2 linked regions of the Cryptosporangium arvum DSM 44712 genome follow. The protein of the gene in region 2 interacts with the protein of the main gene of each other region in a pairwise test. Links are inferred from orthologs where the notes say so. Each region holds a gene or a part of one and is shown on either strand. Other genes may lie near its edges.

What was found.
Region 1: the proteins of CRYAR_RS30275 (region 2) and CRYAR_RS22935 interact in binary tests that used the Bacillus subtilis proteins (3 or more experiments, as listed by UniProt). The link is inferred for Cryptosporangium arvum DSM 44712 from one-to-one orthologs.

The regions. Positions count from the first base shown.
Region 1 is NZ_KK073874.1:5,084,354-5,087,658, forward strand. Bases 236-3,235 are described here. They hold CRYAR_RS22935 (ABC transporter permease), read right to left. Parts: upstream 2,348-3,235; coding sequence 1,124-2,347; downstream 236-1,123. Other genes in these bases: CRYAR_RS22925 (carboxymuconolactone decarboxylase family protein), read right to left, coding at 358-843; CRYAR_RS22930 (DUF2087 domain-containing protein), read left to right, coding at 898-1,173; CRYAR_RS22940 (ABC transporter ATP-binding protein), read right to left, coding at 2,344-3,235; CRYAR_RS22945 (hypothetical protein), read right to left, coding at 3,221-3,235. Outside these bases: more of CRYAR_RS22940, read right to left, coding at 3,236-3,246; more of CRYAR_RS22945, read right to left, coding at 3,236-3,305.
Region 2 is NZ_KK073874.1:6,593,318-6,597,436, forward strand. The notes cover bases 11-3,824. They hold CRYAR_RS30275 (efflux RND transporter permease subunit), read right to left. Parts: upstream 3,436-3,824; coding sequence 211-3,435; downstream 11-210. Other genes in these bases: CRYAR_RS30270 (TRAP transporter permease), read right to left, coding at 11-126; CRYAR_RS30280 (MFS transporter), read right to left, coding at 3,696-3,824. Also shown: more of CRYAR_RS30270, read right to left, coding at 1-10; more of CRYAR_RS30280, read right to left, coding at 3,825-4,119. UniProt on the Bacillus subtilis protein: Required for self-resistance to surfactin, an antimicrobial lipopeptide surfactant produced by B.subtilis. Also required for swarming motility.

The sequences.
Region 1 (3,305 bases), 1.5 Mb from region 2 along the record:
CGCCCCGCGCGACCGCGGCGAGCGCACGCCGGGTCGAGGGGCCGAGCAGGTCGAGCGAGCCCTCGGCGCGCATCCGCTCCTCCCAGGCGAGCAACGCGTCGGCGAACGCCCGCGGATCGACCCGGCCGTCCCCGGCGACGAACAACCGCGCGAGGATCACGGCCTGATCGGTGTCGTCGGTGACCCGCCCGGCCGGTAGGCCCCGGCTGATCTCGTTGTCGTCCGGGCCGGGGTACAGGTCGTCGAGCACCGCCCCGTAGCGGCGGCGGATCGCGTCCCGGGGCTGGTTCTGGGTCGGCATCCCGAGCGCGTCGCCCAGCGCCAGCCCGCCGAGCGCCCCGAGCGCGCGGTCACGCGTCACCGCGGCCGGTAGCCGTTCTCGGCCAGCGCCCGGCCGTGCCGTGCGTAGTGCTCCGGCTCGGACGGGACGGTGGTCGCCAGGCCGTCGACGTAGCGGTTGAACATGGAGAACGCGGCGGCGATCAGCACCGTGTCGTGGATGGCCGCGTCGTCGGCACCGGCCTCCCGGGCCCGCGCCACGTCCCGCTCGGTCACCGAGCGGCCGTCCACCCGCACCTTCTCGGCGATCGCCAGCAACGGCTCCAGCCCGGACCCGGCGCCGGCGTCGAGCTCCCGGGCCACCGCGCCGTGGGTCTCGGCGCAGAACACGCACCCGTTGCCGTGGGACACGTGGGCGGCGATGGTCTCGCGCTGGGCCGGCGTGAGCGGCGACGGCCCGCGTAAGAGCGTCTCGGCCAGCGCGGTGAGCGGCGCGGCGACGTCGGGGCGGGCGGCGAGCAGCCCGACCAGTCCGGGCAGCGGCGGCAGATCGATGTGGGGCATGCCGCCACGCTAAACCGCTCGCCGTGCCCGCACCCCCGGCGTACGGTGCCGGGCATGAACGATCAGGTCCTCCGGCGCTACGTCCGCGACGACCGGCTGGTCGGCTTCCCGGCCCGCTGGACGCGCAAGCTCGCCGTCCTCGGCCACGTCAGCACGCACACGTTCGTCCCAGGCGAGCGGTACGACGAGCAGACCGTCAACGAGCGGCTCGGGCCGTGGTGCGACGGCGGGCCCGTCGACCACGTCGCGCTGCGTCGCTACCTGGTCGACGTCGGTTACCTCAGCCGGGCCGGCGGCGAGTACTGGATGACCGGTCCCGCTCTGAGCTAGGCGTGCGCAGCGCGGCACGCACCGACAGGCGCGACCCGGTGTGCAGCACGCCGCGCCGGTAGACCGCACCGGCCACCCGCACCGTGCCGGCCAGCGCGATCAGCGTCAGCACCACCGCGAGCGCCATCTGCCAGGCCGGGGCGACCCCGAGCGCACCCCTCGCCGGCATCAGGATCGCGGTGAACGGCGGGATCATCGACAGGACCTCCACCAGCTCGCTGCGGGGATCGCGGATCAGCAGGTTGAGCCCGAGCACGAAGATGATCACGAGCAGCATGATCAGCGGCGAGATCACGCTCTGCATCTCCTCGAACCGCGACACCAGCGCCCCCGCCGCCGCGAACACCGACGCGAACAGGAAGAACCCCAGCAGGTACCACCCGAGCAGCGACACGAACGTCCCGATGCCCACCGCGGGCAACGTCAGCTGCCCGGCGGCGGTCGCTCCGACCAGGCCCACCCCGCCCAGGATCACCAGCTGGACCAGCCCCACCAGCCCGATGCCCACGACCTTGCCGAGCAGCAGCTGCCACGGCCGCACGGTCGCGAGGAGCAGCTCCACGACCCGGCTGGTCTTCTCCTCGACCACCCCCTGGGCCACCCCGGTGCCGTAGCTGATCAGCGCGATGTAGAGCAGCGTCATCGACACCGCGGCCAGCACCAGCCGCTGCCCCTCCTGCGGGTCGGAGGCCCGGTACGCGTCGACGCGCACCCCGGCCCCGGCGACCGCCCGCTGCACCGCGGCCGGGTCCGCCCCGGCCTGCGCCAGCGAGGCCTGCAGGGCGCGCTGCTGCAGTACGGCGGTGAGGATCCCGCGCACGGTGTCGTCGAGCTCGTCCTCGACGACCGCGGTCGGAGCCGACGCCGACCCGGTGATCAACGCGTCCAGGTCACCGTCGCGCACCTGCTCGCGGCCGGCGGCCTCGTCGACGACGCGCACCTCGAGGTCCTCGTCGAGGCTCGTCGCCACGGCCTCGATCGCGGGACGCAGCTCGGTCGTCGGCCCGGACAGCGCGATCGTCGGCCCGGACGAGCCCGCCAGCCACACCGACAGCACCAGGTAACCCGCGATCACCACGAGCAACCCGACCGTGCCGATCACGAACGACTTGGCCTTCAGCCGCGTGCGCAGCTCGCGCGCGGCGATCAGCCAGACCACGGACGTGCTGCTCACGGCTGAGCTCCCTCGTCGGTCACGACTTCCCGGAACAGTTCGGTGAGCGTCGGCCGGTGCGGCCGGAACTCGGTGACCGGCCCGGCCGCGAGCGCGGCACGCAACACGTCCTGGTCGTCCACGTCGTCGGCGAGCGCCAGCACGTGCCGGGTCCCGTCGTCCGAAACGAGGTCGACGCCGGGCAGAGCCGGATCCCAGTCGCCCCGGACCTCCACCGTGACCTGCCGCTTCGAACTGCGCAGCGCGTCGACGGTGTCGCACGCGACCAGCCGCCCGGAACGGATGATGCCGACCCGGTCGCACAGCCGCTGCACCAGGTCGAGCTGGTGGCTGGAGAACAGCACCGGCACGCCGGCCGCCGCCCGTTCGGCGAGCACGCTGCTCATCACGTCGACCGCGACCGGGTCGAGGCCGGAGAACGGTTCGTCGAGCACGAGCAGGTCGGGGCCGTGCAGCAGCGCGGCCGCGAGCTGGACCCGCTGCTGGTTGCCGAGGCTCAGCGCGCCCACCTCGCTGGTGCGCCGCTCGCCGATGCCGAGCCGGTCGGTCCACTCGACGACGGCCGCGCGGGCGTCGACGCGGCTCAGGCCGTGCAGGCGGGCCAGGTACTCCAGCTGGTCGGCGACGGTCATCTTCGGGTAGAGACCGCGTTCCTCCGGCATGTAGCCGATGCGGCGGGCCGCCTCGAGCGTGATCGGGGCACCGCGCCAGCGGACCGCACCGCCGTCCGCCGCGAGGACGCCGAGCGCGATCCGCATGGCCGTGGTCTTCCCGGCACCGTTGCTGCCGACGAACCCGAAGATCTCGCCCGGGCGGACGGCGAACGAGAGGTCGTCCAGCGCGACGACGTCGCCGTAGCGTTTGGTGGTGCCGTCAAATTCCAGCGTGTTGTCGGCCATTCGGTCCCTTCGTCGGGCGTACCTGGCGATCATTGTCCCGGGCGGCCGGGATCGAAGCA
Region 2 (4,119 bases):
CGCGAAGAGGACGACGGCCGCGGCGGCGATCGAAACCGCGAGCCCCACTCGTCCCGCGAGTTGCCTCGCCGGTAGTTCCTCGTCACGGACGACGACGTCCGGCGCCACGGTCCCGGGGGCGGCCATGCCGGGACATTACCAAGAACGGACATGTCTGTATTGGTCCAGAGATGGCACAGCCCCCGGAAATCCGGGGGCTGCACCGTCTACTCAGGAGTTGACCGGCTCCGGGGCCGCCGCGGCGGCCGCGGCGGCCTCTTCCTTGCGCCGCCGCTTGTCGGCCTTCCGCTCCTTGCGCCCTTCGACGAGCGTGTAGAGCGCGGGCACGAGCACCAGCGTCAACAGCGTCGAGCTCACCAGACCACCGATGACGACGACCGCCAGCGGCTGGGAGATGAACCCACCCTCGCCGGTCAGACCGAGCGCCATCGGGATCAGCGCGAAGATCGTCGCGGCCGCGGTCATCAGGATCGGGCGCAGCCGGTGCCGCCCACCCTCGACGACGGCCTGGACGACCGGCATCCCGTCCCGCCGGTACTGGTTGACCAGGTCCATCAGCACGATCGCGTTCGTGACCACGATGCCGACGAGCATCAGCACACCGATCAACGCCGGAACGCCCAGTGCCGTGCCGGTGAGCAGCAGCAGGAGCAGCGCGCCGGTCGCCGCGAACGGGATCGACACCAGCAGGATCAGCGGCTGGATCAGGCTCCGGAACGTCGCCACCATGACGATGAAGACGATCACGATCGCCGCGAGCACGGCCAGCCCGAGCTGCTGGAACGCCTCGGCCTGGTCCTCGGATGCGCCGCCGAGCGAGTAGCTCGCCCCGGCCGGCAGGTCCAGCGCGTCCAGCTTCTTCTGCAGGTCAGCGGTGGTGGCGGTCAGGTTGTCGCCGCTCGGCGTCGCGCTGACGGTGGCGCTGCGCGCGCCGTCGATCCGGGTGATCTCGACCGGCCCGGGCTCGGTGCGGACGTCGGCGACCTGGCTCAGCCGGACCACGCCGGCCGAGGTCGGCACCGGCAGCGACCGCACCGCCGCGACCGTCGTCGGAGGCGCCGCCGCGAGGACGGTGACCGGCTGCTCGACGCCGTCGATCACGACCTGACCGGCGGGCGCTCCGCGGAACGCCGCCGCGACGACCTGCCCGAGCGTGCTCTCGGTGAGCCCGTACCGCGCGGCCACCTGATCCTTGAGCGACACCTCGACCCGCGGGGTGCTCTCCGCGAGGTCGCTGCTGACGTCGTCGAGACCGTCGACCGACTCCATCGCCTTCGTCACGGCCCCGGCGGCGGTGCGCAGCGTCTCCTCGTCCGGTGCCTGCACGATGACCTGCTGCTGGCTACCGCCGAACCCCGACTGCGCGGCGCCGACCTCGATGTCACCGGCGTCGGCCAGCCCGTCGAGCTTCTTCTCCAGCTCGTCCTGGACCGCGGCGGTGTCCCGGTCCTCGTTGACCGTGAGCTGGTAGCTCGCCGAGTTGCCCGCGCCGCCGAGCCCGAACGTGCCGCCGCCGATCGTGACCTGGTACGACTCGAGATCGCCGCGGTCACGGAAGTCGGCGAGGACGTCCTCGACCTTCTTCGCGGCCGCGTCGGTGGTGGCCAGGCTGGAGCCCACCGGCAGCGTCTGCGTGAGGTTGAGGGTGTTCTGGCCGGACTGGTCGAGGAAGTTCGTCTTGAGGAACGGCACCATGCCGAGCGTCGCGATCAGGATGACGATCGCGATCGTGATCGTGGTCCAGCGACGGCGGACCGCGAACCCGATCACCGGGACGTAGATCCGCTGCAGCAGCCCGCGCCGTTCCTTCTCCTCGGCCTCGGCCCGGACCCGCTCCGCGTCCTCGACGTTCTTCGGCGGGCGCAGGAACCAGTACGCCAGCACGGGGACGATCGTGAGCGCGACGACGAGCGAGGCCAGCAGCGCGACCGTGACAGTGATCGCGAACGGACGGAACAGCTCGCCGACGAGCCCGCCGACCAGCGCGATCGGCAGGAAGACCGCGACCGTGGTGAGCGTCGACGCGGTGACCGCACCGGCCACCTCACGCACACCGTTGAAGATCGCGGCCAGCTTCTCCTCGCCGTAGCCGAGGTGGCGTTTGATGTTCTCCAGCACGACGATCGAGTCGTCCACCACCCGGCCGATCGCGATCGTCAGCGCGCCGAGCGTCAGCACGTTGAGCGAGAGGCCGTCGGCCCACATCACGATGAGCGCGATCAGCACCGACAGCGGGATCGAGACCGCGGTGACCAGCGTCGAGCGCAGGGACAGCAGGAAGACCAGGATGACGACGACGGCCATGACCAGGCCCAGGCCGCCCTCGGTGGCGAGGCTGTTGATCGACTTCTCGATGAACGGCGCCTGGTCGAAGACGACCGTGAGCTCGGCGCCGTCGCCGAGCGCCTCGGTCCAGTCGTCGAGCTTGTCGCTGATCGCGTGGGAGATGTCGACCGCGTTGCCGTCGGGCGTCATCGTCACCGAGATGCCGAGGCTCGCCTTGCCGTTGGTGCGGGTGACCGACGAGGCCGGGGTCTCGACCGATTCGATCGAGGCGACGTCGCCGAGCTTCACGGGTGCGGCCGGAGCCGATCCGGTCGTCGCGGCGCCGGTGTCGCCGCTGGGCGCGGCGGTCGCGCCGTTGTCGCCGCTGGGCGCGGCGGTCGCGCCGTTGTCGCCGCTGGGCGCGGCGGTCGCGCCGGGCGTCACGTACAGGTTCTTCAAGTCCTCGACCGAGGTGTAGCCGCCGCCGACCTGAACGGTGAGCGCCTGGGTGCCGTCGGCGACCTGACCGGCCGGTACGGCGGTGCCCCCGCTGCTGATCGCGGCGCTGATCGCCTGCGGGCTCAGCCCGGCCGCAGCGAGCTTCGCCAGGTCGGGCCGGACGACGACGGACTTGTCGGGGGCGCCGGACAGCGTCGCTTCCCGGACGCCCTCGATGCCGCTGAGCTCCGGCAGGACGATCTTCTGGAGCTTCTGGGCGAACGCCGACGGGTCGTCACCCCCGGACGCGGACAGCGCGACCGCGGGCAGCAGGTCGTCGGTGCCGCCGGAGAGGATCGACGGGTCGACGTCGGCGGGCAGCTGCGCCCGGTCTATGGCCTGCTGGAGCTTGTTCACGGTGGCGCCGATGTCGGTGCCGTACTCGAGCTCCACCTGGATGGTGGAGAAGCCCTCCAGCGAGCTCGACTGGGTGCCGGTGACCCCGGCGACGCCGCGCACGGCGTCCTCGATCGGTTCGGTCACCTGGCTCTCGACGACGTCCGGCGACGCACCGGAGTACTGCGCGGTGATGAACGCCGCGGGGATCTCCAGGGACGGGATGAGCTGCTGTTTCAGCGACGGGATCGCGATCAGGCCGAACGCGGTGACCGCGATGGTGATCAACGCGATGAGCGCTCGGTTGGCGAGGCTGAACCTGGCCAGGAAAGACATGGCGGTTGCTTTCTCCGATCGGCGGGATCCCGGAGGTGTCCGGGCCTTGCTCCGGCGGCCGTCCCACAATGGACGGCAGCGATCTGGCGAACGGTAGTCACCCACAACCAACCGGGGTGGGCGCACCCATCCTCAGCGGAATTTCAGTCAGGGCGCCTACCGGGGCGGTTCGACTCCGGCGGTGACGCCGGCACCGGACGCGGAGCCCGGCACCGGACGCGGAGCCCAGCACCGGACGCGGAGCCCGGCACCGGTCGGGATCAATGCCCGCTGAGGCCGGCCTGTTCGCGCGCGAGGCGCTCGTCACCGCTGAGCGTCGCTAGCGGCTTCTCCTTGATGAACAGTACGGCGACCAGCGCCAACGCGGCGATCGGCGCGCCGACGAGGAACAGGTCGGCGGTGGCCTCGCCATAAACGTCCTGGATGACGCGGAGCACCGCGGGCGGCAGCGTGGATAGGTCGGGGACCTCGGCCGAGCCGTCTCCCCCGGCGGCCACCGGGCCGAGCTTCTCGGTGGACAGCGTCGTCACGCGGTTCGCGAGCACCGCACCGAGCGCACTGACGCCGATCGCGCCGCCGAGGCTGCGGAAGAACGTCAGCACCGACGTGGTGGTGCCCAGGTCACGGGCCGGAACGTCGTTCTGTGCCGCCAGCACCAGGTTCTGCATGAGCAGACCGACGCCG